2 regions of the Ralstonia mannitolilytica genome follow, and region 2 is predicted to be linked to the other one. Evidence: predicted binding sites of a transcription regulator. Region 2 holds the regulator's gene; the other holds the start of a gene.
The links. Region 2 encodes NrdR, which represses ribonucleotide reductase genes. Its sites were predicted from a motif close to CACNANATNTNGTG; they were not measured.

Region 1 (4,371 bases), 400 kb from region 2:
ACGCCGCCCTGGTCGGCGGTGGCGGTTTGCAGTTGCGGTTGGTACACAGGCTGCGGTGCAGCTTGCGGTTGTGCGGCAGGTTTGACGTCGTCGTCCCAGCTCAGCATAGGTGTTTCTCCTGAATTCTTTGCGCGTCGCTCCCGCCCTTTCGGAGCGCGAGGCTAGTGTCCTGCAGATCACGGTGCTCCCGCTTGCGCGGGAGCAACCTCAGGCACTGTTTAGATTTACTGGCAGGCTTCGCATTCCTCGAAACCGGGGTCACCCGGGCGCATCGTGCACACGGCCCCTTCGGCTTCCGGCATGGCCTGCGCGGTGGCGGCAGCAGCATCCAGTGCGCTGGCGGGCGCGGCTTGCGACACGCCGGCAGCGGACACGCCACCCACATCGCTACCCGACGACACCGCATTCAGCGTGCCGCGCGACACGGTCGACTTTTCCACGTGCGTTGCACCGATCGTGCGCAGGTAGTACGTGGTCTTCAGGCCACGCAGCCAGGCCAGCTTGTACGTGTCGTCCAGCTTCTTGCCCGACGCGCCGGCCATGTAGATGTTCAGCGACTGCGCCTGGTCGATCCACTTCTGGCGCCGCGCGGCGGCTTCCACCAGCCATTGCGGCTCCACCTCGAAGGCCGTTGCGTACAGGTCGCGCAGGTCTTGCGGGATGCGGTCGATGCGGGCCAGCGAGCCGTCGAAGTACTTCAGGTCGGCAACCATCACTTCGTCCCAAAGGCCGCGGGCCTTCAGGTCGCGCACGAGGTAGTCGTTGACCACCGTGAACTCGCCCGACAGGTTCGACTTGACGTACAGGTTCTGGTACGTCGGCTCAATGCAAGCGGACACGCCGATGATGTTGGAGATGGTTGCCGTCGGCGCGATCGCCACGCAGTTCGAGTTGCGCATGCCGTACTGCTTGATGCGCGCGCGCAGGCTGTCCCAGTCCATCGTCGACGACATGTCGGCTTCGAGGTAGCCGCCGCGCTCTTCGGCCAGCAGCTTGAGCGAGTCCTGCGGGAGGATGCCGCGATCCCACAGCGAGCCCTTGTAGCTGCTGTAGCGGCCGCGCTCCTCAGCCAGCTCGGTCGACGCCCAGTAGGCGTAGTAGCACACGGCTTCCATCGAGGTGTCGGCAAACTGCACGGCGGCCTCGCTCGCGTACGGCACACGCAGCACGTGCAGCGCGTCCTGGAAACCCATGATGCCCAGGCCGACCGGACGGTGGCGCAGGTTCGAATCACGTGCTTTCTTGACCGCGTAGTAGTTGATGTCGATCACGTTGTCGAGCATGCGCATGGCGGTGCGCACGGTCTTCTTCAGCTTCTCGTGATCGAGCACCACGCTGCCGTCGGCCTGCTTGACCAGGTGGGCGACCAGGTTGACCGAACCGAGGTTGCACACCGCGATTTCGCTGTCGTTCGTGTTCAGCGTGATTTCCGTGCACAGGTTGGAGCTGTGCACCACGCCCACGTGCTGCTGCGGGCTGCGGATGTTGCACGGATCCTTGAACGTGATCCACGGGTGGCCGGTTTCGAACAGCATGCCCAGCATCTTGCGCCAGAGTTGCAGCGCCGGCATCTTCTTGAAGAGCTTGATCTCGCCACGCGCGACCTTGTCTTCATAGGCCAGGTAGGCCTGCTCGAACGCCTTGCCGACCTTGTCGTGCAGGTCCGGGCAGGTGGACGGCGAGAACAGCGTCCACTCGCCACCTTCCATCACGCGCTTCATGAACAGGTCCGGGATCCAGTTGGCCGTGTTCATGTCGTGCGTGCGGCGGCGGTCGTCGCCGGTGTTCTTGCGCAGCTCCAGGAATTCTTCGATGTCCAGGTGCCACGTTTCCAGGTACGCGCAGACGGCGCCCTTGCGCTTGCCGCCCTGGTTCACGGCCACGGCCGTGTCGTTGACCACCTTCAGGAACGGCACCACGCCTTGCGACTTGCCGTTCGTACCCTTGATGTGCGAGCCGAGTGCGCGCACGTTGGTCCAGTCGTTGCCCAGGCCGCCGGCGAACTTGGAGAGCAGCGCGTTTTCCTTCAGCGCTTCGTAGATGCCGTCCAGGTCATCCGACACGGTGGTCAGGTAGCACGACGACAGCTGCGAGCGACGCGTGCCCGAGTTGAACAGCGTCGGGGTGCTCGACATGAAATCGAACGACGACAGCAGCTGGTAGAACTCGATGGCGCGGGCTTCGCGGTCGATTTCGTTCAGCGCCAGGCCCATCGCCACACGCATGAAGAACGCCTGCGGCATCTCGATGCGGGTTTCGTTGATGTGCAGGAAGTAGCGGTCGTACAGCGTCTGCAGGCCGAGGTAGTTGAACTGGAAGTCGCGCGAGGCATCGAGCGCCGCGCCCAGGCGGGCCAGGTCGAACTGGGCCAGCTTGTCGTCCAGCAGCTCGGCGTTGATGCCGCGCTTGATGAACTGCGGGAAGTAGTCCGCATAGCGGGTGCTCATTTCGGCCTGCGTGACTTCTTCGCCGAGGATTTCGCGGCGGATCGTGTGCAGCAGGATGCGCGCCGTGACCTGGCTGTACGCCGGGTCCTTCTCGATGAGCGTACGGGCGGCCAGGATGGCCGAGTCGTACACCTGCGTCATCGGCACGCCTTCATACAGGTTCTTGACCGTTTCCTTGAGGATCGGCTCCGGGTCCACCGCATCGCCCAGGCCTTCGCAGGCCGAGACGATCACGTTGCGCAGCGCCGCCATGTCCAGCGGGCGGGTGATGCCGCCGTCGGTCACGTTCAGGCCGATGAAGGCCGGTTGCTGCTGGGTTTCGCCGGCTTGTGCGCGCTCCTGGGCGCGGCGCTCGCGGTACAGCACGTAGGCGCGGGCCACGTCGTGCTCGCCCGAACGCATCAGGGCCAGTTCGACCTGATCCTGCACGTCTTCGATGTGGAACGTGCCGCCGTTCGGGCGGCTGCGCAGCAGGGCGCGCACCACGTTCTGCGTCTGTTGGTCGACCAGCTCGCGCACACGCGCGGAAGCGGCGCCCTGCCCGCCGTTCACGGCGAGGAAGGCCTTGGTCATCGCCACGGCGATCTTGGACGGCTCGAAGCTCACCACGGCGCCATTGCGGCGGATGATCTTGTAATCGGCGTAGTTGACGCCGGAACCGGTGCCGGGGGCCACGGCCGTGCCGCCAGCGCTTTGCGCAAATTGAGTGGGATTGGCGGTGCCGGAGTGGATTTCGGATTGGGCCGTCTGCATGTGGACTCCTGTTGAACCGTTCGATTGAGGGTCCGCCGGTGGGGAACCCCAGGGCGGACTCTGGCACCACGCAGGAAAAAAGAGACCGAAAAGACCCTTGTCTTTTCTCAGCCCCCAAGCGCCGGCTTGACCTGCCGTACGCCCGCCCCCGCGTGGCGCCGAAATAAGAATCCCGGAAAGCGACCACTACATCTAGTGTTTCATCCCGGGATTGGCGCTAAGTATAGTGGATCGGTCGAAGATGACCAGTCTTGACAGATGGGGGCGAAAGGCCTTCTTTCCATCCCGGATGCGCTGCCGCAAACCCGCCATCCCAGTCTGCACAAAGGGTCGACGGGGCCGGCGTGCGGCGTCGCAATGCGCACGTTTCCAGAATAATTCTTTCTATCGGTGAGGCAAGCGCGATAGACACCACCTCACCTTCGGCAGGGAATTGCGTGACGTGCACTGCACCGGTGCGTCGCCCGTGGACGACGCACAAGAAATCCGAATAGTGGCATCAGCATTCTTGTCGCGGCTGTCACTTGAGCGACAGGCCCCGTCCCTACGCTTCGGTCGCATTGCAGGGAGCGCAATCACCGCGGCGCCCTCCTGGGCGCCGCGTACCACGACCGAGGAAAATCGACATGGCTTGGAACCGACCTGCCCGCCGTCTGCTGACGGCCGCGCTGGGCACAACCTTGGCCACCGCACTGGCGGCCTGCGGCGGGGGCAGCGATGGTACCCCAATCGCCGGCCAGGGCAACACCAGCCCGCCGCCGGCCGGCCCCAGCAGGAAAGTGCTGGTGGTCGGCGTGGACGGCGCCACCTATGCGCAGGTCCAGCGCGGCCTGTTGCGGCGCAGCCTGCCGAACCTGGCCGCGCTGTCGGTCATGCCGGCCTCCACGGGCGGCACGCTCGGTACGACGACCGCCCAGCCGCCGCTCGACACCCCGAGCTGGGCCACCGTGCTGACCGGCACCTGGCAGAACCGCCACGGCGCGCCCGACGACACCGTCGCCACGCTGGCCGCTCCGACCGTCTTCGGCTACGTGCGCGGCGCCGCCAAGGCCGCCGGCACCACCCCGCACCTGGGCGCGGCCGTCAGCTCGGCCGTGCTGCCCGCGCTGCTCAAGGCGGACCAGCAGGCGGGCAATCTCGACACGCTGGTCGACTGCGCCCAGGCCGATCC
Region 2 (4,371 bases):
CTGGGCAACACCTATGGCACTCCGGTGATCCGCCGGCTTCACAATGGCAATTGGGCGGTGCTGTTCGGCAATGGCTTGAATAGCAAGAACGGTACGGCGGGCATGTTCATCATGCTGGTCGACTCCAAAGGGCAAGTCACGTTCCGCTATTTGGATACCGGGTATGGTCCCGCAAAAGCGGGAACTACGAGCAAAAATGGCATTGCGTTCGTGACGCCAGCCGACCTTGATGGCGACCACATCAGCGACTATGTCTACGCTGGCGATGTCTATGGCAACGTCTGGCGCTTTGATTTGACGTCGCAAGATCCAAATAGCTGGAGTGTCTCGACCACGCCCCTCTTCACGACGTCGGCCGGGCAGCCGATTACTTCGAAGGTGATCGTCGCTTCAGTCCCGGGCTCAGGCCTGGGCGGGCCGGCGCGGTTGATTGTGAGCTTCGGCACTGGCCAGGCGTTTCCCGCGACGCTGACAAGCCCCGCTACGTATGCGACTGCAAATCAGGCTCTCTACGGTATCTGGGATTGGAACATGGATGGCTGGAACGCGATTGCTCCATCCACAGCGAAATATGCGTCGCTTGCGTCGTCAGCCGGCCCCTCGGGCGGGATAGTCGCGTCCAAGGATTTGAGGCAGCAGACATCGACGGATGCAGGTACTTCGACCTCGGGACTTGCCCAGCGAACCGTCACGAGCTCGAAAGTCTGCTGGAAAGGCTCGACTGATTGCGCCGGCAGTAATTCGGACTTCGGTTGGACGTTGCCGTTGCCTACGGGCCAGAACGAACAGGTCGTCTATAGCCCGTCGCTTCAATACGGCGTGGTGAATGTCAATACGTTGATACCGGCCGTTCAGCAAGTGCTGTCTTGCAATACGACGGCGGCTTCAGGTTTCTCGTATGGCATCTCGGTTGCCAATGGCGGTGCGACGGCGAACCCGTACTTTTACGACAAGGATGGCAGCTTTCTTACCTCGGGCGGGCAAGGTGTCAGCGCTGTCGGCATGAGCGGCACGGGGACCTCGACGTTTGTGTCGCTTAACGGAAAAGTGTATGCCGTGATGCAGGGCTCGGACGGCACGCCCCGATTCATTCAGATCAATCCGTCGGCCACGGCCATCGGGTCACGCCTGAACTGGCTCAGGCTGCGTTAACAATGGATGCGGTGATGAATCCAGAGAGATCTGTTTTTCTACGCAAGGCTGCCGGCTTTACGCTGGTCGAACTCATGATCACGGTGGCAATCATCGCCATCCTCGCGGCGATCGCGTATCCGTCCTACCAGCAATACGTCCTGAAGTCCCATCGAATCGACGCAAAGACGGCGTTGCTCGATCTGGCCACCCGGCAGGAGCGGTACTTCACGTTGCAAAACGTTTACGCGAGTTCGCCCTCAGCGCTCGGTTACGGAGCTGCATCGTTTCCGATGGCAATTCAGTCGGGAAATCAAAGCTATTACCAGATGAGCGTGCAGGTGAATAACGCGACATCATCACCTGCGTATTCAGCGTCGGCCGTACCAGCCGGCCCCCAGACGGCAGACGCCTGCGGTACCTATACGATCAACCAGCTCGGTGTACAGGGCAATACGGGTATGAAGAGCGGGACAACCTCGGCGCAGTGCTGGTAAAGGAAGAGGGCCCTGCAGGCTCTTTTTTCACTTCCGCACGTTCGTCGCGGCAATCTCGTCGAGCACATCCCGAAATTCCGACACATCCTCGAAACTCCGGTACACCGACGCAAACCGGATATACCCGATCTTGTCCAGCCGCTTCAGCTCCCGCATGACCAGCTCGCCCACCCGGTCGCTGCCGATTTCCTTCTCGCCGTGGCTCAGGAGCTTCTCTTCGATGCGGGCAATGGCTTCGTCGATGGCCTCGGCGGAGACGGGGCGCTTGCGCAGCGCCAGGCGCATGGAATCCTTGACCTTGTTGCGGTCGTAATCGACGCGGCTGCCGTTTTTCTTGACGACGGCCGGGAAGAACAGCTCGATGCGCTCGTAGGTCGTGAAGCGGCGGTCGCAGGCTTCGCACTTGCGCCGGCGGCGCACGGTGTCGCCTTCTTCCGACATGCGGGTTTCAATCACCTGGGTGGCCGCGTGGCCGCAAAAGGGGCATTTCATGCCGGTGGTCTCCTCGGAAACCTCAAAGAACGCGCTGCGCTGAAACGACAATGCCGCGATGGCCCGCCCATTCGACTTCGGGCGCATCGCGGCAGGGTACTACGCGGCCGGCAGCGCCGGCCACCGGCGGATACAACCTCAGCCGTACACCGGGAACTGCTTGGTGAGCTCGGCCACCTTGGCGCGCACCTCGGCGATGTTGTTTTCATCGTGCGGGTTGTCCAGCACGTCGGCGATCAGGTGCGCCACCTTCACGGCCTCGGCTTCCTTGAAACCGCGCGTGGTCATCGCCGGCGAACCCAGGCGGATGCCCGAGGTCACGAACGGCTTTTCCGGATCATTCGGAATCGCGTTCTTGTTGACGGTGATGTGCGCGTCGCCCAGCACCTTCTCGGCTTCCTTGCCGGTGATCTTCTTGGCGCGCAGGTCGACCAGCATCACGTGGCTCTCGGTGCGGCCCGACACGATGCGCAGGCCGCGTGCCATCAGCGTTTCGGCCATGGCGGCGGCGTTCTTCACCACTTGCTGCTGATACGCCTTGAATTCCGGCGACAGCGCTTCCTTGAAGGCCACTGCCTTGCCGGCGATCACGTGCATCAGCGGGCCGCCCTGGATGCCGGGGAAGATCGCGGAGTTGATGGCCTTCTCGTGTTCGGCCTTCATCAGGATCACGCCGCCGCGCGGGCCGCGCAAGCTCTTGTGTGTGGTCGTCGTGACGAAGTCGGCGTGCGGCACCGGGTTCGGGTACACACCGGCGGCGATCAGGCCGGCGTAGTGGGCCATGTCGACCATGAAATATGCGCCGACCGACTTGGCGATCTTGCCGATGCGCTCGAAATCGATGCGCAGGGCAAATGCCGATGCGCCGGCAATGATCAGCTTCGGCTTCTTCTCTTGCGCGAGCGCTTCGAGCGCGTCGTAATCGATGTCTTCCTGCGCGTTCAGGCCGTAGCTGACCACGTTGAACCACTTGCCGCTCATGTTCAGCGCCATGCCGTGTGTCAGGTGGCCGCCTTCGGCCAAGCTCATGCCCATGATCGTGTCGCCCGGCTTGAGCACGGCGAAGAACACACCCTGGTTGGCCTGCGAGCCCGAGTTCGGCTGTACGTTGGCGGCTTCGGCGCCAAACAGCTGCTTCACGCGGTCGATGGCGAGCTGCTCGACCACGTCCACATATTCGCAACCGCCGTAGTAACGCTTGCCGGGGTAGCCCTCGGCGTACTTGTTGGTCAGTTGCGAGCCCTGCGCGGCCATCACGGCCGGCGAGGTGTAGTTCTCAGAGGCGATCAGCTCGATGTGGTCTTCCTGACGCTGATTTTCCTTCTGGATGGCGGCAAAGATTTCGGGATCGATCTGGTCGATCGTATAGCGGCTGCGTTCGAACATGGCGAGTGTCTTGGTGAAACGAAACGGAATTGGCGGAGGTCGGGCGAGGCGGGCGGGCATCGGGAAACGCGCGCGGCTTGGACGACTGCTTCCGGTGTCGGCCGGCGGCAGCGGGTGCCCAAGTCACCCAGCTTCCCATTCGCTGCCCAGGCGAGCGGCAGGCGCCGTTGTGCATGACGCCAGAAACCTTGCGCTTCCTCGTGGTCGCTGCCCACATGTCGAAGCCGCTGGGATGCGGCTTCAGGATTCGCCAGTCGCGCAAGGTGGAATGGTTGCCCGCGAGTGTACGACAGCCCCATGGTCGCCGCAAGAACCGGGGCGTTTGCAGCGCACATTGCGGTGCAATACAACACGACGCTCGGGTAAACTCCAGTTTTTGCCATTTTCAGGCCCCGGAGACACTTCCATGATCGTATTCGTGACCGGCGCGACGGCCGGCTTCGGCGCAGCCATCGCGCGCCGTTTCGTGCGCGAAGGCCATCGCGTGATCGCGGCGGGCCGCCGCCAGGACCGTCTCGATGCGCTCAGGGCCGAACTCGGCGACGCGCTGCTGCCTCTCGTGCTCGACGTGCTCGACGCCGAAGCCGTGGCCGCGCTGCCGGGCTCGCTGCCTGAGGGCTGGCGTGAAGTCGACGTGCTGGTCAACAACGCCGGGCTGGCGCTAGGCCTGGAGCCCGCCCAGCGCGCCGACCTGAACGACTGGGACCGCATGATCGGCACGAACTGCTCCGGGCTGGTCCACATGACGCGCGCGTTGCTGCCTGGCATGGTCGAGCGCAACCGCGGCCACGTCATCAACATCGGTTCGATCGCCGGCACATACCCGTACCCGGGGGGCAACGTGTATGGCGCCACCAAGGCGTTC

Region 1: TK49_RS06390 (ribonucleoside-diphosphate reductase subunit alpha) is a predicted target of NrdR. The motif match lies at 3,385-3,398, and genes of this name have one in related genera.

What each region holds. Positions count from the first base shown of each region.
Region 1 is NZ_CP010799.1:1,340,483-1,344,853, reverse strand. Features, by position in the region: gene TK49_RS06395 (ribonucleotide-diphosphate reductase subunit beta) at 1-107, opposite strand, end outside; gene TK49_RS06390 (ribonucleoside-diphosphate reductase subunit alpha) at 225-3,200, opposite strand; gene TK49_RS06385 (alkaline phosphatase family protein) at 3,827-4,371, shown strand, end outside.
Region 2 is NZ_CP010799.1:1,744,205-1,748,575, forward strand. Features, by position in the region: gene TK49_RS08305 (pilus assembly protein) at 1-1,152, shown strand, start outside; gene TK49_RS08310 (type IV pilin protein) at 1,155-1,628, shown strand; gene nrdR (transcriptional regulator NrdR) at 1,656-2,120, opposite strand; gene glyA (serine hydroxymethyltransferase) at 2,259-3,506, opposite strand; ZMP/ZTP riboswitch at 3,644-3,774, opposite strand; gene ydfG (bifunctional NADP-dependent 3-hydroxy acid dehydrogenase/3-hydroxypropionate dehydrogenase YdfG) at 3,913-4,371, shown strand, end outside.